DNA from 4 places in the Desulfomicrobium macestii genome. Region 4 is predicted to be linked to each of the others. Evidence: predicted binding sites of a transcription regulator. Region 4 holds the regulator's gene; each other region holds the start of a gene.
The links. The regulator sigma-54, encoded in region 4, starts transcription at its own class of promoters, with help from an activator protein. The targets are predictions, from matches to a motif close to CTGGCACGGNNNNTGCTT.
Positions count from the first base shown of each region.

Region 1 (4,892 bases), on a different contig from region 4:
CACGAATCGAGCCCGAACTTCTTCATCTTGCTGCGCAGGGTGACCCTGGTCACCCCCAGCACGCGCGCGGCCTCGCTCTTGTTGTTGCCCACCTGCTCCAGGGTGCGTGCGATGGCCTCGCGCTCCGCATCCTCCAATGATTGCCCGCCGGACGGACCCGTGTCCGACTTCGCGGACCCGCGCAGAGTCGCGGGCAGGTCATTCTCCGTGACGAATTCGCCCGGCGAAAGGATGACCGCGCGCTCCACCACATTCTCCAGCTCACGCACGTTGCCGGGCCAGTCGTAATGAAGCATCAGGTCCATGACTCGGGGTGAAAAACCGCGATAGCTCTTGCGGTTGCGTTCAGCGAAGCGGTGCAGGAAATGCCGGGCCAACAGGGGAATGTCCTCGGGCCTCTCCCTGAGCGCGGGAACACGCAGGGCGATGACGTTCAGGCGGTAATACAAATCCTCTCGAAAGCCGCCGTCCCGGACTTCCGCCTCAAGGTCGCGGTTGGTCGCGGCGAGAACCCGCACGTCCACGCGGATGGATCTATCGCTGCCCAGGCGCTGCACCTCCCCCTGCTGCAAGGCGCGCAGGAGTTTGGCCTGCAACCCGGGAGCCATCTCTCCGATCTCGTCCAGAAAGAGGGTGCCGCCGTCGGCCTGCACGAACCGTCCGTCCCGCTGACGCTGCGCCCCGGTGTACGCCCCCTTTTCATGCCCGAAGAGCTCGCTTTCGAGCAGATTTTCCGCCAGGGCCGCGCAGTTGACCGTGACCATCGGTCTGGCCTTGCGCGGACTCCCCTCGTGCAGCGCCTTGGCCACCAGCTCCTTGCCCGTGCCGGATTCGCCCAGGATCAGCACGGATGCTTCGGATGGGGCCACGGCCCGGATCATGGCCGTAAGCTCGCGCATGGGGGGCGAGTCGCCGATCATCTCCGAAACCGGGTCCGCCGCGCCGCCGGCCCCCACCACGCGCTGAGCCCCGCCCTGCTCCAACGCCCGTTCAAGGCCGGTGCGCAGCTCGTTAAAATCAAGAGGCTTGTGCAGATAGTCCAGAGCTCCGGCTTTCAGGGCCTGGACCGCGACGTCCACGGAAGAATAGGCGGTCATGATCAGCACGGGCAGATAGGGGTTGTAGCTCTTTATCCGGCGCAAGGCCTCGATCCCGTCCACCTCGGCCATGCGCACGTCGGTCAGGACCACGTCGTAGGCGCGCTCGCGCACCCTGGTCACGGCCATGGCCCCGTCATCCGCCGTATCGACCTCGTATCCCCAGCTGCCGAGCATGGCCACGAGCATGGTCATGTGGGCCCGGTCATCATCAACCACCAGAATTCGCGCCTTCATCGATTTTCTCCCTTTACAGGCAGATCAAGGGTCACTTGCGTGCCCTGCCCCGGCTCGGACGCAATCCGCACCTGTCCGCCGTGGGCCTCCACCATGGTTCTGACCGTGGCCAGCCCAAGGCCGGTCCCTTGATTCTTGGTGGTGAAATACGGGTCGAATATCCTGTCCAGATCCTGCGCCGGGATTCCGTGGCCGGTGTCGCTCACCCGCAATTCAAGCCGGTCCTTCACGCGCTGCGCGGAAACGGTCAGGACGCCTCCTTGCGGCATGGCCTGGATGGCGTTCAGGAACAGATTCAGCAGGACTTGCAGCATGCGGTCCGGGTCGAGAGACTGTTTCTCAAGTTCCGCGATCCGGGTTTGCACGGCGATGCCCTTGCCCTGGCAATCACCTTCCACGAGCTTCAGGGCATGCCGGACAAGGTCGGACACATCGGTGGGCGCAAGGCGCGGCTGCGCAGGGTGGGTCAGCTCAAGCAGCTCGGTCACGACACGGTTCAGGCGGTCGACCTCGCCGATCATGACCTCGGCCAGTTCCCGATCCTGGGTCCCGGCTTCGAACTTGGCACCGAAATAGGTGGCAAAGCCCTTGATGGAGCTCAAGGGATTGCGGATCTCGTGGGCCACTCCGGCGGCAAGGGTGCCAAGCGCGGCCAGGCGTTCCTGCCGGGCCACCTCTCTTTCAAGCCCAGCCACCTTGCGTCGCCAGAAAAGCGTGACCGCTCCAGCAAAGGCCAGGGCCAGGCCAAGGCCACCGGCCATGGCCAGGGTCAGGACATCCTTGCGAACGGCGCGCAGATAGAGCGAGGCGTCAAGGCCCACTACGATGAGCGTGTGCTCATCGACAGAATTCGGGAAGGCTTCGTGCATCATGCCGCCATGCATGGCGCGCCGGGGCGGACGGGAATAGCGATAGACCACGAAGAGCGGATCATCGCCGGGCTGGATGATGGCCCACGCGGGCTCCGTGGATGCGGGCAGGGCGGATAACGCCTCCGCCGTGACGCCGCTGCCGGGCTCGGCCTCGCTCAGGGCCTCGAAGCGCCCTGCCGCGTCGATCAGCCCCAAAAAGCGCAGGTCCCCCTGCCGGATCATCTCGTCCATGAGGAAACGCAGGCGGAACTGCCTCCCCTCCTGCCCGCGCATGCCCATGCGCCGGGCGGCCTCCACGGACCGGATCAAGGTCTCCCCCTGGGTGGTCAGGATGCGGGCGATGGTGCGCTGCTCCCGCGCGCGTCCCTCCACGGCGAGCCAGATCAGGATCGCGGCCGCCAGCACCGCCGGCACAAAGAGGACCAGACCGCGCCGCCGCCAGAAAATGGATGTCGAAAGAGGTGCCTGATTGGTCATTGCCCGTGCCGTCCTTGAAGCGAGGCGTGCCCGGCACGCCTCGCGGTCTGATTGTCATTCTTGAACATGGAAACTACCAACGAAGCCCACGTCTAGCAAATACCCTGCCTGCCCGGTCATGACAGGCACCCCTCGCTGTTTCCCTTGACGTTGACGGACTCCAGGAATCCTCGCCCACGCGCGCATTGCCACGCAGGAAAGGATTTCGTAGGCAGGCCGAAAAGGAGCGCATCATGAGCCTTAACGAACTGCAGGAAGATGTCGATGCCTGGGTAAAGACAATCGGGGTTCGCTATTTTTCCGAGCTGACCAATCTTGGCATTCTCATGGAAGAGGTCGGCGAGGTGGCCCGCATCATGACCCGCCGTTACGGAGACCAGAGCTTCAAGGACAACGAGAAAACCGATTTGGGCGACGAGCTGGCCGATGTCCTTTTTGTGCTGACCTGCATCGCCAACCAGACCGGGGTCGATCTGACGGACGCCATGCGCCGCAACCTCGAAAAGAAAACCCTGCGCGACAAAAATCGCCACAAAAACAATCCAAAACTGCATTCGGAGTGAACCTGGTCAGAATCTGACCAGAAGCTTCAGGCAGGTGGTCAGATTCTATCCGCTCTCACGAGGCCCGAAATAGCACAATCAACAGTCGTAGTTTTAAAAATCAAATAAAACAGCAAGTTGAAGAACAAAACCCACTCTGGCACGCCCCTTGATATCCTCTTTGGTACATTCGCTAATCAAAACCATTTGGAGGATCTCATGAAAAGAACGACAAGCATCGCAATCCTGGCCATTTTCGGCATCATCGTACTCAGCACCCTGACTTTCGCCGGCCCCATGCGCGGCAACGGCGGCATGGGTGGCATGGGCGGCGCCGGGGACTGCACGGGCCGGAACATGAACCCTGCCATCCAGCAATTGCCCCAGGAAAAGCAGGACCAGCTCAAGAGCATCCTGGACGAACACCGCAAGGACATGGCCCCCATGCACAACGCCATGTGGGAGAAGCACACCCTGCTCAAGGCCCTGTCCGGCAACCCCAACACCAAGCCTGAAACCATCACCGCCCTGGTCGGCGAATTGAGCGACCTGCGCGTCCAGATGCAGACCAAGCGCGAAGCCCTGCAGGCCAGGGTGAGCAAGGAAATCGGCATCGACCTGCCCATGGGTTTTGGCATGCATGACCGCCGGGGCAAGGGCGGACATGGCCGTGGCCACGGTGAATTCGGCCAGCGCGGCATGGGCCGGGGCATGAATCCCGGCATGAATCCTGGCATAGGTCCGGACATGGTGCCAGCCCCGAACGACGCTCCCGCCACTCCGGGCGCATAAGGCACATCAAGCAAATCCCTTCGCACTCAGGGCGACATCGCCTGCCGGGCGGCCTTCGGGCCGCCTTTTTTGTTCTTGCCCACTCGGGCGAGGGGGCCTATAGGCCCGAACCATGAGCCTTTTTTCCAGCAAATCCCTGCCCCAGCCCAAATTTCTGCCTATGACCCGCCATGAGATGGACCAGCTTGGCTGGGACGAACTTGATGTGCTCCTGGTCAGCGGCGACGCCTACGTGGATCACCCGTCCTTCGCCATGGCCCTTCTGGGCCGGACGCTGGTGGCGCATGGACTGCGCACCGGCATCATCACCCAGCCACGCTGGAGTGATCCCGAGGACATGCTTGTCATGGGCCGCCCGCGTCTTTTCGCCGGGGTCTCGGCCGGAGCCATCGACTCCATGCTGGCCCACTACACCGCCTTTCGCAAAAAACGCTCCGAAGACGCCTACACGCCCGGCGGCAGGGCCGGAGCCAGACCTAACCGGGCATGCATCGTCTACACCAACCTGCTGCGGCGCGCCTTTCCGGGATTGACCGTGGTTCTGGGCGGCATCGAGGCTTCGCTGCGGCGCATCACGCATTACGATTTCTGGACCGATGCCCTGCGCAAACCCATCCTCCTTGATGCCAAGGCTGACGCCGTGGTTTACGGCATGGGCGAACGGGCCATCCTGGACATCGCGACCCGATTGCAGGCAGACCGAGATTTGAGGGGCATCCCCGGCACCGTCATCGCCGACGGCGATCTCCCCGCAGATATCGAACTTCCCAGCCACGAAGACATGCTCGCCGACCCCAAGGAGTTGATGCGGGCCACCCTCCTGCTCGAAAAACAGGTCCACGACGGCACGCAGTGGGCCGTGCAGCGCGTCGCCA
Region 1 covers NZ_JADBGG010000008.1:53,750-58,641, forward strand. Annotated here, with positions in the region: gene H4684_RS06945 (sigma-54-dependent transcriptional regulator) at 1-1,334, opposite strand, end outside; gene zraS (two-component system sensor histidine kinase ZraS) at 1,331-2,683, opposite strand; gene H4684_RS06955 (nucleotide pyrophosphohydrolase) at 2,917-3,246, shown strand; gene H4684_RS06960 (periplasmic heavy metal sensor) at 3,445-4,017, shown strand; gene H4684_RS06965 (YgiQ family radical SAM protein) at 4,130-4,892, shown strand, end outside.
Region 1: the regulator sigma-54 is predicted to act here: its motif matches at 3,383-3,400, upstream of H4684_RS06960 (periplasmic heavy metal sensor).

Region 2 (4,892 bases), on a different contig from region 4:
TGCATGTAGGCGTTGGCGGCTTTGTGCACTGTGCGAACTCCTTTCTATCACTTGCCGGACAAACTGCTGATTTGCGAGCTGATCTGGGTGGAAATGTTGTTGTACGTACCAAGGACGGCTTCAAGCTTGGCAAAGCGCAGGCGCAGGTTCTTTTCCAGAAGAGTCAGACGGCGCTCCTCATAGGCGATCTTGTCGTCGATGGAATCCATGATGTCCTGGTAGTTGTCCTTGAGGACTTCAAGGGTTCCGGTCGTTGAATCTGTCAACCTTTTGAGTTCGTCAATCAGCTCCTGGGTCTTGCCGGACTTGATCTGGACCGTGCCGGAATAGGAACCGGCCGTCAGGTTGATGACTTCGATGGAAAGGCCTCGTGCCGCATTTCCATCCCCCTGGGCCACGATCTTGGTGCCGTCGATGCTGGCCGGGTATCCATTGATGCTCGCGGCGCTGATGTTGCCGCCGGCATCCACGCTGTAGCTGACGGAATACTCCCCGGCTTGGGTTACGCCCTTGATGGACGAGTCGAAATTGAAATTCGAGGATTCCACTGCGACGCCGTTCACCATTTCCTTGGTTGCCGGGTAATGGTCCGCGCTGAAGAGGCGGGCCACGGCGTCGGGGTCGGTGCTTAGCGCCGCGGAAAAGGCACCGGGGTCGAAAATGAGCATGCCGAAAGTCGGGGAGCCCTGGCTGGTGTCCGTGGTGATGCCCACGCTGCCCAGGGAAACGATGGGGTCCATGTCGTAGTCGAACCCGACTCCTTTTTCCGCCAGGATATTCTTGAGCTTCTGCTGGATCATCTGCATGCCGTAGTTGCCGGTCAAAAGGGACCCGGAAACATTTTCACCGACGGTCGTGACCTGCGTTTGGTCTTTTATTTCCTTTAGCACCGAATTCACGGCCTCGACAAAGGTCTGCACCTTCTCGGTAACCGCTTCCGGATCGAGGCTGGTGGTGATGGTCGTGCTGCCGATGCTGGCCAGATTCAGGGTCACGCCGGAGATGATGTCCGAAATGGAGTTTGAGTTACGCTCGAAGTAGCCGTCGGTGGCTCCCTGGATCTGTGTGAAGGCTGCCGGTTGAAGTTCGCCGACCGTGGTCCCGGGGGAATTGATGATGGAAATCTGTTTGTCCGATCCCGCCGCTCCGGTCAGGGTCAGCTCGACATTGCCGGACACGTCCGTGGCCGTGGCCATGGTGGAGCCCACCGCAGTGTTGATTTTTCCGGCCAGCGAAGCGTAGGTGTCCGCGGCCGCGACATCGACGGAATACAGCGTTCCGCCGTAGGCGAACTTGAAGGTTCCGTCGGCGGTGGTGATTGTGTCCGTCGTGGTCTTGCCGGTAAAGGTGGCCTTCAGTATTTCCGCAGTGGCTGTGGGGGCAAGAGGAAAGCCATCGACCCGGAGTTTTGCGTTGGCGGCATTCTGGGTTTCAATGAACTGACTTTGGCTGAAATTTGTGAGCAGATTGGCCGAGGTCGAGTTTGCATCGACAATGAAGTCATTGCCGGCGCCAAGATCCATGCCTCGAATCTGCAGCCTGTAACCGCTGCCGTCGTTGACCACGCTGGCTCGTACGTAGTTGCGATTATCCGCGTCGGAGTTGATGAGACTGGCGAACTGACTCAGGGTCGTGGTGCTGGTTACGTTCACGGAGACCTGCCGGGAGCCGGCCGTGAAGACGAATGTCCCGTCCGCGCCGCCGCTGATGACGTCATCCGGAGAGGAAAAAATTACCGCCCCCATGTGCATGTCGTTGGTCGCCAGGGACAACACATCCACCTGGTGGGTACTTTCTTCCGCGTTGCTGCCCGCCTTTGCGGTCAAGGCGGTGGTGTTGGAAGAGATGGCGTTCTTGATCAGGAACTCGTCCGTGGTGTTCATGGTATCCAGCGACGCCTTGAGGGAAAGCATGTTGGAAGAGAGCGAATCAAAGGCTTCACTCTTGGCTTCCCATCCCGACCGCCAGTACTCGAGCCGCTTGGTTCGGGTCTGTTCGACTTCGATGAGCTTGGTCACCATGGAGTCGAAGTCCGTCCCGGACCCGAGGCCCGTGAAGCGGATGGCTCCGGAAATAAGCGAACTGGTCAGGTCATCAGCCATGTCATTCCTCTGGTGCGTTGGGTTGGACGAGTCTATTCACACTTCGAGCAATCCTGGTGCCAGAATCAACATTATCGAGTTAAAAAGGCCGGGCCGCTTCCGCGACCCGGCCGGGAAAGAGGTTTTACGAAGCTGTCATTATCCCTGCAAGAGCTGCATGGCCATATTCGGCAGGCTGTTGGCCTGGGAAAGCATGGCCACTGCGGACTGGGTCAGGATCTGGTTGCGCACGAAGTTGGTCATTTCCGTGGCGACGTCGGCATCGGAGATCTGAGACTCGGCTGCCTGCAGGTTCTCTGCCTGGATCTGCAGGTTGGTGATGGTGTTCTCAAGACGGTTCTGCAAGGCGCCGAGGTTGGCTCGGATGTTGTCCTTGGAGGTGATGGCCGAGTTGAGGGCCTCCAGGGCTTCCTGGGCGCCCTGCTGGGTGGAGATGCTGTAGCCTCCAGATGCCGCGTTGCCGGTTCCGTTGGCCCTGGCGGCGTCTGAAGCGTTGCCTACGCCCAAGGCTGAGGCGGTGGAGTTGCCGATGGAGATGTAGTAGTAATCTTCCGCGGAGTCGTTGCCCGTGCCAAAGTGAACCTTCAGGGGGCCGGTTGAGGCCAATCCGCTGCCCGAGTGCTCCTTGCTCCAATTCGCAACGGCCGCGTTTGTGCTGGATGCGGAGAGGTTGCCGTTCAGCAGGTAAATTCCGTTGAAGTCCGTGGCGTTGGCGATTCGGGTGATTTCCGAGGCCATGGCCTGGTACTCCGAGTCGATGATCAGACGCTGGTCCGAAGCGTAGGTGCCGGTGGCCGCCTGGGTGGCCAGTTCCTTCATGCGGATCAGCTTTTCGTCGATGACGCCAAGGGCGCCGTCGGCGGTCTGGATCATGGAGATGGCGTCATTGGCGTTTCTGACACCCTGGTTCAGGGATGCGATATCCGCACGCATGAGCTCGCGAATGGCGAGGCCCGCCGCGTCGTCGGCGGCCGAAGTGATGCGCAGGCCCGAAGACAGGCGGCTGACGGATGTCGACAGGTTGCCGTACGCGGATGCCAGGTTGCGGTTCGCGTTCATGGCCATCAGGTTGTGGTTGATAATGAGTGACATAAAAAATTCCTCCTTGAAAGATTAGCGGCGTCCTTGCCTTTGAATCGAGCAGTTTGCGGGCCTTGCTCATTGTTCTTGATGAGTAAATCGGCCGGACGGAGAATTTCTTTAGAGGAATTTTGTCCAACATCGCATGTCGGACAAAGATTATTCGAAATCGGGGATGTGCTTGCGGGCCTCGGTGGTCGGAATGCCGCGCGAAATGGCGATGGATTCCAGGTTGTCCTCGGCGTCGGACTTGCGAAGATACAGCGGCTGGGGGGGCTGGCTTGAATACTCCGCCGCGCATGCAGCGGCCAGCAGAGAGGACGGCAGGGGCGTATCGAGAAATTGAGGCAGGACCGTGGCCTTCGGCAAGGCCAACAGTTCGGGATTTTTGCGCAGTCCGCTGCCGAGCAGAAAGATGCCCGCCGGACGTGACTGCAGCAGTTCGTGAGCCTTGGGAACCGGCAGCGGCCGGACAGGAGCCAGAGGCATGCCGGCCTTAAAGCCCTGAATGTAGACCTGACCCTTGCGGGCGTAAGTCAGGACCCAAAGTTCTGTGTCGCGCACGAATGGTTCGGCCTGGGCGGCCAGGATTTGCGGATATTGCAGGCCGGCCATGGGGATGGCGTGCGGACGGGACAGCCCGTGCATGGCCGCGTGGGCTATGCGCAGGCCCGTGAACGATCCCGGCCCGCGCACACAGGCGATGCCGGAAAGCCCGCCCGCGCCCATGGCCTGCACCCCGAGGGCGCGCGCGATGGCCGTGGGCAGGTGGCGGATGGATTGCCCGGGACAGAGGATCTCTTCGCTGAACATGACCTCGGGGGGGCTGCCAAGGACAACCTGAATGCGTTCCTCGGCGCAGTTCAGCGCGAGATAGCGGCTACTTGAAGTGTCGGAGGATATCATTGAATGTGGCCAGGATCATGAGCATGAGCAGCAGCATCATGCCGATCTTCAGGGCAACTTGCTGAACTCGCGGGCTCAGGGGTTTGCCGGTGACGGTTTCCAGGAAGAAGAAGAGGATGTGCCCGCCGTCCAGCACCGGGATGGGCAGCAGGTTCAGGATCCCAAGGTTGATGCTGATCAGCGCGGTCAGGGCCAGCAGATTGACAATGCCGTTTTGCGCTTCCTTGTGGATCATCTCGGTGATGAGGATGACTCCGCCCATGTCCGACATGGGGATGACTCGCTCGATGAGTTTGACGATGCCCATGACCATCAGCCCGCTGACTTCCCGGATTTGACGGGCGCCCTGAACCGCGGCGTCAAAAAATCCAAGCTCGCGACTCAGGATTTCGCCCTTGGGGGCGATGCCGAGCATGGGCATGGTCTTGATTTCGCCGAACAAATTGCGCTTTTCCTGCAATCGCGGAGTGACGTGCACGGAAAAGAGCTCGCTGCCCCGTTGCACGGTCAGGAACATCGAATCGCCTTCATTGGTCTCAATGCGATCGACCAGGTCTTCCCAGACCTCGATCCGCACGCCATCGATTTCGATGATCTGATCTCCGGGGACGATGCCGGCTTCTTCGGCCGCGCTTGAGTTGGTCACCTGGCCGATGACGGGTAACAGCTCCTGCACGCCCTGGCTGTAGGCCAAGCCCCAGAAAATGAACCAGGCCAGGATGAAGTTGAATACGGGCCCGGCCAGCACGACCAGCATGCGTTGCCAGGGCGGTCTGCGCGAAAATGATTCCTCCGGGCCAAATC
Region 2 covers NZ_JADBGG010000005.1:104,070-108,961, reverse strand. Annotated here, with positions in the region: gene fliS (flagellar export chaperone FliS) at 1-29, opposite strand, end outside; gene fliD (flagellar filament capping protein FliD) at 48-2,102, opposite strand; gene H4684_RS04985 (flagellin N-terminal helical domain-containing protein) at 2,241-3,194, opposite strand; gene tsaB (tRNA (adenosine(37)-N6)-threonylcarbamoyltransferase complex dimerization subunit type 1 TsaB) at 3,342-4,088, opposite strand; gene rseP (RIP metalloprotease RseP) at 4,063-4,892, opposite strand, start outside.
Region 2: the regulator sigma-54 is predicted to act here: its motif matches at 2,148-2,165, upstream of fliD (flagellar filament capping protein FliD).

Region 3 (4,892 bases), on a different contig from region 4:
GAAGGTCGATGTCTGAATAAGGGAAAAGCCGGGAGCGACCATACCCGCCTAGGGCCAGGACCAGCGTCCCCCCGCCGGAGTCGAGGCGACTTTGACAGGCCGTGCGTACCCAATCATCCATGCACGCGGAGAACCAGGCAGGAGAATGGCCCGGGTCCGCATTCACGTTGCGGTAAAGGTCCCGGGCCAGGCGTAAGGTTTCGATGCTCATGTCGAGAATGGGCAGCCGAAGCTGCCCGTTCCTAGAGGGCCGATCCGCCGGATTCTCCGGTGCGGATGCGGATGGCGTTGTCGATGGTGGAGACAAAGATCTTGCCGTCGCCGATCTTGCCGGTCTTGGCGGCCTGCTGGATGACCTCCAGGGTCTGATCAAGCATGTCGTCGTCGATGACTATCTCGATCTTGACCTTGGACACGAAGTCGACCTGATATTCGGCCCCGCGATAGACTTCCTTGTGGCCGCGCTGGCGTCCAAACCCCCGCACGTCGGTGACCGTCATGCCCTGAATGCCCATGCCCGTCAGGGCTTCCTTGATTTCGTCCAGCTTGTAGGGCCGGGTGATTATTTCTACTCGTTTCATGATTCCTCCTCAAGTGGTTGGCAAATCAGGCCTGGTAAGCGGATTCGCTGTGAATGGCCACGTCAAGGCCGGCCTCTTCCTCTTCTTCGGTGACACGAATGGGCACGATGGCGTTAACGATCTTGAGCAAAACATAGGATACGACAAATGAAAAGGCACAGGTGGCCACGACGGATACAAACTGAATCCAGAGCTGGCCGGGATTGCCGTAGAAGAGACCGTTGAATCCGGCCGGGTTTATGGCTTGGCTGGCGAAAAGACCGGTGGCCAAGGCGCCCCAGACTCCGCCCACTCCGTGAATGCCGACCACGTCAAGACTGTCGTCGTAGCCGAAGCGGGCCTTGAGGCTCACGCCGAAGTAGCACAGCACGCCAGCGCCAAGCCCAATGAGCACGGAAGCCATGATGCCGACAAAACCTGCCGCCGGAGTAATGGCCACAAGCCCTGCCACCGCGCCGGAAGCCGCGCCCAGGGTTGTGGGTTTGCCGTGAAACTTCCATTCCGCGAACACCCAGGCAAGCATGGCAGTGGCGGCCGCGATGTGAGTGGTCACAAAGGCGTTGCCGGCCAGGCCGTCGGCGGCCAGGGCGCTGCCGGCGTTGAAACCGAACCAGCCGAACCACAGGAGCGCCGTACCGATCATGGTCATGGGCAGGTTGTGCGGCAAGAAGGAGCGCTTGCCGTAGCCCTTGCGCTTGCCGATGACCAGAACCGCGGCCAGGGCCGCGCTGGCCGAGCTCATGTGTACGACCGCTCCACCCGCAAAATCCATGGCGCCCATCTGGGCCATCCAGCCGCCGCCCCAGACCCAGTGGCACAAAGGAGCATAGACGAACGTACACCACAGGATGATGAAAATGATAAAGGCGGAAAAACGCATACGCTCGGCAAAGGCGCCGGAGATCAGGGCGGGGGTGATGATGGCGAACATGCACTGAAAGATCATGAAGACCATGTGCGGAAGATTGGTGGCTATGGACTCGTGCGGTTCCATGCCGACTCCGGCCATCCCCACAAAGTCCAGCCCGCCGATGAGGCCGTTCATGTCAGTACCGAACGACAGGGAATATCCCCAGAAAATCCAGACCAGGGTGATGACGCCAAGGGCGGCAAAACTCTGCATTATGGTTCCCAGGGCGTTCTTGGAACGGGTCATGCCCGCGTAGAAGAGGGCGAGCCCTGGGGTCATGAACATGACCAGGGCAGCACAAATGATGATAAAAGCGGTATCTGTCGGATTCACAATGCACCTCCATTTTTGTCGGATATGAGCAAGGACGGTGCCACAGGAAAAAATCATTTCATATCAGGGTATTGAGAAAACAGACTGAGCAACAGAAATTCATTTCAATACAATTTCGTACAGAACAAACGACAAATTGTCTTTTTTTGTAAAACAGCGACACCAAGCCTGACGACTATTTTGTAAAAATAAACAAATTTGTCGGCGTAAAGCGACATATGACATGACAACTCGACGCAAAAATCGAAATGAGCGCCCGGGCAAGTGCTTCCGCGAGAGGCAGATTTATCAAAAAGGGAGTATTCGGTGAAATTTGGCTTGTCTGAAAAGAAAATCCAGAGCGCGACGACAGGGACGCGATCGCCAAACGTATTTCAAAATTGGAAAAAAAATTAATATGCTGAAATAAAAGAGAAAGCATAAAGCCATCACAAAACTAACGGCAGAGAAGCGGAACCACAAGAACATTCACACGTTATTATACATAAATGTTAATTTACAACGAAATCTACCCGAAAAAAAGGCTCAAAAAATAACAAATACCGCAGGAGAACGCATGCTGAAACAGAACATAGTATTAAAAAACAGATTGTTAACAACTTTGGCATCCCCTGTGCTTTTGTGGAGGTATCAACACTCACCACCACGGAGGTCATCATGTTCGAAGAGAAAAAACAAACAACCGCCCTGCTCAGACCAAAAGTCTGGGCCTTGACCCTATTGCTTGCAACCTTCACCCCCGCCATGGCCTTTGCCGAAGGCGAAGCGCTCTCGCAGGAGCACGGCAACCTGCTCTGGACCCTGATCGCGGCCATTCTGGTCATGTTCATGCAGCCGGGCTTCGCCCTGGTAGAAATGGGTTTTTCCCGCGCCAAGAACGCCGGCAACATCCTCATGAAAAACCTGCTCGATTTTTCCGCCGGCGTGCCGGTATTCTTCCTGGTTGGATTCGGCATCATGTTCGGCCAGGACATCGCGGGTTTCTTCGGTTCCAGCGGCTTTGCCCTGTCCGGGGTCGATCCGACCAGCGCAGCCGGACAATGGGATCTGACCTTCCTGTTCTTCCAGTCCGTATTCGCGGCCACGGCAGCGACAATCATTTCCGGCGGCATTGCCGAGCGGACCAAATTTTCGGCCTACATCATCGTCAGCATCGCGGTCACGGCCCTCATCTATCCCGTCTCCGGACACTGGGCATGGGCCAGTCTCTGGGGTGGTGACGAGCTCGGCGCGGGCTGGCTCGAAGCCATGGGCTTCATCGACTTCGCAGGCTCCACCGTGGTTCACTCCGTAGGCGGCTGGATCGCCCTGGCCGGTGCGATCGTAGTCGGGCCCCGTCTGGGCAAGTACACCGCCGACGGCAAGGCCAAGGCCATCCCCGGGCACAACATCCCCCTGGCCGGTCTTGGCGTGTTCATCCTCTGGTTCGGCTGGTTCGGCTTCAACCCCGGCAGCACCACCACCGCTGACGGCACCATCGGCTATATCGCGGTCAACACCGCCATGGCAGCCTGCACCGGTGCTCTTGGCGCCATGATCTTCGCCTGGATCAAGCACGGCAAGCCGGACACCTCCATGTCCCTGAACGGCGCGCTGGCCGGCCTGGTGGCCATCACCGCCGGCTGTTACGAAGTCTCTCCCGTGGGCTCGCTGATCATCGGCCTGCTGGCCGGCGTCCTGGTCATCATTTCCATCGAATTCATCGACCAGGTCCTCAAGATCGATGATCCGGTCGGCGCCTCCTCCGTGCACGGCGTGTGCGGCGTGTTCGGCACCATTGCGGTGGGTTTCTTCGCGGCTCCCGGCTACGGCGACAACGTGGGCATCTTTTACGGCGGCGGCAGCGAGATCCTCGTCACGCAGCTCATCGGCGCGGCAGCGGTCTTTGCCTGGGCCTTCGGCGCGGGTCTGGCCCTGTTCACCATCCTGAAGATGACCATCGGCGTACGCGTCACCCAGGAAGAAGAACTCAAGGGTCTCGACATCACCGAACACGGCATGGAATCCTACAACGGCTTCCAGATCTTCACCAACGAATAAGAGGGATAACGCCATGAAACTCGTAGTAGCATATATCCGGCCCGAGTGCCTGAACGCAGTCAAGCAAGAGCTGTACGCCAAGAAAATCTACAACATGTCCGTCACCAACGTGCTCGGCAGCGGACGCCAGAAAGGATTCACCGAAACTTACCGAGGCGTGGTCATGGAAGTGAACCTGCTGAAGAAGTTGAGACTGGAGATCGGAGTCAACGACGATTTCGCCGAGCAGGCCGTGGAGGCCATCAACGCGGGAGCCCGGACCGGCAAGGAAGGCGATGGAGTGATCTTCGTGCTCGAATGCGCCGCCGCCGTGCGCATCCGCACCCAGGAAACCGGACCTGCCGCAATGGGCTAACAGTCCGCTTAAAAACGGCAATCTGATGCGTCAGCGAAAAAAGCCAGACCGCTTATGTATGCCCAATACACTGCGCGCCTGGCTTTTTTCGCTTCCTTGCATCTCACCATTTTTAAGCGGCCTGTGAATTTCAAGAGTTTTAAAAAAACCAGCCACCGCAGATCCGACGCACGACACCGAAGGGAGGCCATCAGCGCCTCCCTTTTTTTATCGCAGGCAGGCAAATCCGCCGCCGGACCACGGACAGACTCCGCACGGCACTGTCTGGCCATAGCAGTCCTTGGCGAAAGGCGCGGGAAAGCCCTGCACATGATCGCATGGAACCACGCTGCAATCGGCACAGCGGGCATATTCCTCACGCACGGCCTCGTCTCGAAAACGGACAAAATCCCCAGACCGCCAGACCTGCAAAGGATCATCCTCCGGTACCAGGCCGAAGGCCCGCTGCCTGACGCGCACCTCGGAGCCAAGCAGCCAGGCCGAATAGCTGTGCCACAGATAATAGCAGGGAGCCAAGGCGCCGTCGTACGCCACGAACAGGCTCGGATCGCGGACAAACGCGCATTCCCGGGGCTCCCGCGCCTCCGTTTCGGGCAGATCAAGGCGAATCCCCCTTGCCTGCGCAACATCCATGGCGCGGGCAAATGTCTCGCGAACGCGCTCCAGGCGCTCG
Region 3 covers NZ_JADBGG010000003.1:134,898-139,789, reverse strand. Annotated here, with positions in the region: gene H4684_RS03035 ([protein-PII] uridylyltransferase family protein) at 1-211, opposite strand, end outside; gene H4684_RS03030 (P-II family nitrogen regulator) at 243-581, opposite strand; gene H4684_RS03025 (ammonium transporter) at 607-1,824, opposite strand; gene H4684_RS03020 (ammonium transporter) at 2,482-3,864, shown strand; gene H4684_RS03015 (P-II family nitrogen regulator) at 3,878-4,219, shown strand; gene H4684_RS03010 (radical SAM/SPASM family putative metalloenzyme maturase) at 4,427-4,892, opposite strand, start outside.
Region 3: the regulator sigma-54 is predicted to act here: its motif matches at 1,851-1,868, upstream of H4684_RS03025 (ammonium transporter).

Region 4 (4,892 bases):
GTGAGTGTCGATCATGCCGATTTGGTTCGAGAAGTATTCATCACAAGTTGATTTTGGTCGTTGCCGAAGGCACGCAGCGGAAATCGATCTCCACGCCGTGCTCTTTGAAATATTTCAGGCAGGAGCGGTCTTCCGCCCCCAGGGCGATGTGTTCGCACACCTGCTCCTTGCCCGGTCCGTAATGCAGATTGCCGATGTTGACCAGGGAAAAGGACTGCCCGGTCATGTGCGCGGCCTTGGCATCGGCGCAGTCGGAAAAGAGGATCAGGACATGCTGATCCGGATCGCTCTTGCGGACGTTGCGCAGCATCGAAGCGACCTCCGAGACTTGGCAGCACAAAAAGGAGATGCCGCTTGGCACTGCCAGGCTCATGATTTCCTGCCGCAATTCGTCGGCGGCGAGGTCGTCGTTGGCGACCAGCAGGGTCTTGGCCCTGATGTGCGGAAGCCAGGCTTCGATGATCTGGCCGTGCACGAGGCGGTTGTCGATGCGGAACCAGATCACGGCTAGGCCTCGGTGATTTTACGGGTCAATACTTCACCGGCGACAACGATGCCTTGAATGGCCGCGTTCTTGGCGTCTTGGGCGAGCTTGGACAGATCCTGGGTGCGCATGCCCAGAACCCTGAGCAGCATGGGCAGGTTCGCTCCGGACAGGACATCGACCTTGCCCGGCTGGAGCAGAGACAGGCTGATGTTGGACGGTGTACCGCCGAACATGTCGGTCAGGATGATGACACCGTCACCCGTTTCCATCTGCTTGACTGTGTATTTGAGGTCCGAAAGCAGGGCGCTCATTTCCACGGTTCCTTCCACGGCTATGTGGGCGCACTGTTCCTGCGGCCCCAAAATCGTCTGGGCCGCTTCAAGCAGATATTTGCCAAACTGGCCATGGGTCACCACGATCACTCCAACCATTACTCCTCCAAAGATTATCCAAGACTGAAATGCCGATGTTCGACAGATACGTTGAAGCCCTGTTCGCGCAGATGTGCCAGAACGGCCTCGGTCACGGCCACGGACCTGTGGCGGCCGCCCGTGCATCCGAAAGCCATGGTCAGGCGGTAACGCCCTTCCGACGCATAAAGCGGCAGGGTGAAATCAAGAAATTCCAAAAGCCGACGCAGGTATTCGTGCCCGGGGTTGCTGTCCAGCACGTACCGGGCGATGGCTTCGTCTTTTCCGGACATGGGGCGCAGGGCCTCGTCGAAATAGGGGTTGGGCAGAAAGCGCAGGTCCGTGACCATGTCCGCCTCGGCCGGGGCCCCGTACTTGAAGCCAAAAGAGATGAGATGCACACGCATGCCCTGGCTGCGGGAAGAAAGGCTCTCCCACTTGTCCTGAATGACCCGTCTGAGATCGTGCACTGAATAATGCGACGTGTCGATGACCAGATCAGCCTGCGCGCGGATGGGTTCCAGTATTTCCCGCTCCCGTTCCAGCGCCCCCTCCAGTCCCAGGTTGCCCGAGGCCAGAGGATGCGGACGGCGCGTGGTGGCATATCTGCGCAGCAGGATCTGGTTGGAAGAATCCGTGAAAAGGATGGTCGGCCGCACGGAAAACTTCTGGACATCAAGCAGCACTTCCTTCCACTGACCCACGAAGTCGGGCTGGCGCAGGTCCATGCCCATGGCCAGCCCGGGGTAGTCCTTGGCGGAGGAGTTGAAGAACAGTTCGATGAGCGCCGGAGCCATGCGCGCCGGAAGTCCGTCCACGCAGAAGAAGCCCATGTCTTCGAAGACCTTGAGCGCCGTGCTTTTGCCTGAACCGGACATGCCGGAGACAATGACCACGTTTTTCTGTTCAGGTTGAGGCTGCATGGGAGTTCTCCGAATACGTTCTTGCTAGACGGTCTGCAGCAACTGCCACAACCCGTCCTGACCGGGGGAGTCGGCAAAGGCCTGACGGAACGATCCGTCTTTGAGCAGGCGGGAAACCGTGGCCAGGAGTTTCAAATGCAGGCCCACCACGCTTGAGGGAGCCAGCACCGTGAAAAAGATGCTGGCCGGCTTGTGGTCCAGGCTGGCAAAATCCACGCCTTCGTGGCTGCGGCCGACGATGACCAGAACCTGATCGATGCTGTCCAACTTGCCATGAGGGATGGCGATGCCGTCTCCGATGCCGGTGGTCCCGAGCATTTCCCGGTCCATGAGGACCTGGGCCACGCGTTTGGGGTCAAGATCGGGATATTTGGCCGACAGCGTCGAAACGAGTTCGGCCAGGACCTCGGTTTTGGTCCTGGCCGAGAGGTCGGAGATGATCAAATCCTTGTCCAGGTATTCAGCAAGCTTCATTCCCTATACCCCGGGGTCGATCAAACCGAAGTCGCCGGTTTTGCGTCGGTAAATGACATTGATCCTTTCGCTTTCGGCGTTGAGGAACACGAGGAATTCGTTGTCCGTGCTTTCAAGCTGCAGCGCGGCTTCTTCAACGATCATGGGCTTGGGCGAGAAGTCGTCGGTCTTTTGGATGACCGGCTTGCGCTTTGCATCCGCGTCGTCCTCGAAACTCCCGGCGTCCATGCGGGTGCTGTCGCTGCCGCCTTTGCGTCGGCTCTTGTCCTTGTCGCGGACCTTGCGCATCTGGGCCTCAAGCTTGTCCCAGACGAGGTCGACGGTGGAGTACATGTCCTCGCTGTCTTCGCGGGCGGAGATATGTACGTTCTTCCCCGTCAGCACTATATCGGCGATATGCCGGAATTTCTCCACTTCGAGATTGACCTGCAGTTCAGCGTCGGGGGTGCCGGCCGTGAATTTGGCGAGCTTGCCGAAGCGGTCTTTGGCGTATTTGCGCAGATGGTCGGAAGGATCGAAGTTTTTGAAATTGAAGGTAATCCTCATGGAAGCCTCCTCGATTGTTGAGGGTCAGCCCTTTTTGCCGTCCGGAAGGGGCGGCCCAAAGGGCGGGATGTCAAAAAACCTGTTTGCGCTTGGATGAGGAATCGATCCCCAGCACTGCGCGATATTTGGCCACTGTTCGCCGGGCGATGTTCACGTCCAGCCGTTCTTTCAGCACCGCGGCGATTTTTTCGTCGCTGTAGGGGTGCTTCGGGTCTTCCTCGCTGACCATTTTCTTGATGATGGCCTTGACCGATTCGGATCCGACCTGAGTTCCATCATCCATTTCCAGCGCGGAATTGAAGAAAAATTTCAGTTCCACGATGCCGTGCGGGGTGGCCACGTATTTGTTCGTGGTGATCCGGCTGACCGTGGATTCGTGCATTTCAATGTCGTCGGCCACATCCTTGAGGATGAGCGGTTTGAGCTTGGTCACGCCGTGTTCGAAAAACCCCCGCTGAAACCTGACAATGCTTTCAACCACTTTGTATAATGTTCTTTGCCTTTGGTGCAAGCTCTTCATGAGCCACATGGCAGAGCGCATCTTGTCATGCAGGTATTCACGGTCCGGGCCTTTGACCGCGAGGTGCATGTCGTCCATGTAGTAGGGGCTCAGCTGCAGCTTCGGCAGGCCGTCGTCGTTCATGACGATGACGAAATCCCCTTCGTATTCGTACACGAAGACATCGGGGCTGACATATATGGTGCTCTCGCTGCCGTAACTGGCGCCCGGCATGGGGTCCAGGGACTGGATTATGTCCAGATAGGCCTTGAGGTCCTCCATCTGGATCTTGAACTTGCGCAGGAGCGGTTTGTAGCGGCGCTTCTCGATGTCTTCGAGATGATCCCCTACCAGGGAAAGCAGGATGGGATCGTCCTGGCCCAGCATTTCCAGCTGGATGAGCAGGCATTCCCGAGGAGACCGCGCGGCCACGCCCACGGGATCGAAGCGCTGCAGACGATGCAGCATGGACTCCACCAGGGCCAGGGGAGAGAGCGTCTCGGAGGCGATGTCCTCGGCGGTGCTCATCAGGTAGCCCTGGGAATCGAGGTTGCCGATGATGGCCTCGCCGATCATCTCCTCTTCTTCGGTGATGTTGGACAGACACAGCTGCCACAGCAGATGACCGTCCAGGGAGGGCTTGCCCGAGAGCCTGGCCTCGTAGGACATCATCTCCTCCAGGGCCTCGGTCTCCTTGAACTGCACTTGCTTGGCGGTGCTTGAAAAATCGCCGAGGTAGTTTTCCCAGTCCGCGTTGCGCATCAGTTCCGCGTCTTCGTAGGAGACTTCCGGGCGTGTTTCGGCCGGAGCCTGGATTTCGTGCTCCTCGGAAATTTCCTTGACCCCCTCCTCAAGCATGGGGTTCTCAAGCAGCTCCTGCTGAACGGCTTCGAGAAGCTCGAATCTGGAGAGCTGAAGCAGCTTGATGGCCTGCTGCAGCTGCGGTGTCATGACTAGCTGCTGCGTCAGCTTGAGGTTTTGTCGGAGTTCAAGGCCCATAATTGATTTGGTTTCACCGTGTCAGAGGATTGCAGGCTAAAAAACTACCCAGTAACGAATCTGCCATAAAGCTTAGGCCCTGGCAATCCTTGGAAAATCGTGTCCGCTAGAGGCTGAATCCTTCACCGAGGTAAACCTTGCGCGCGCCCGGGTCGGCGACGATCTCTTCCGGGCTGCCGTTCAGGATGATGCGGCCGTCGTGGACAAGGTATGCACGGTCGCAGATCTGGAGCGTTTCGCGAACATTGTGGTCGGAGATGAGCACGCCGATGTTCTTGTCGCGAAGGTCCCGGATGATGGCCTGGATGTCGTCCACGGCCAGGGGATCGATGCCGGCGAAGGGTTCGTCCAGGAGGATGAATTTCGGATTCTGGATCAGGGCGCGGGCAATTTCCAGCCTGCGGCGTTCTCCGCCGGACAGAAAGGCGGCCAGCTGCCCTTCAAGGCGGGTGATCCCCAGTTCATCGAGCAGCCTGTCCGCCGTGCGCTTTTGCTCTTCCCGCGAGAATCCCGAATATTCGAGAATCAGTTGCAGGTTCTGACGCACGGTCAGT
Region 4 covers NZ_JADBGG010000026.1:40,646-45,537, forward strand. Annotated here, with positions in the region: gene H4684_RS15280 (PTS sugar transporter subunit IIB) at 41-505, opposite strand; gene H4684_RS15285 (PTS sugar transporter subunit IIA) at 508-918, opposite strand; gene rapZ (RNase adapter RapZ) at 933-1,820, opposite strand; gene H4684_RS15295 (PTS sugar transporter subunit IIA) at 1,845-2,294, opposite strand; gene hpf (ribosome hibernation-promoting factor, HPF/YfiA family) at 2,298-2,840, opposite strand; gene rpoN (RNA polymerase factor sigma-54) at 2,911-4,338, opposite strand; gene lptB (LPS export ABC transporter ATP-binding protein) at 4,445-4,892, opposite strand, start outside.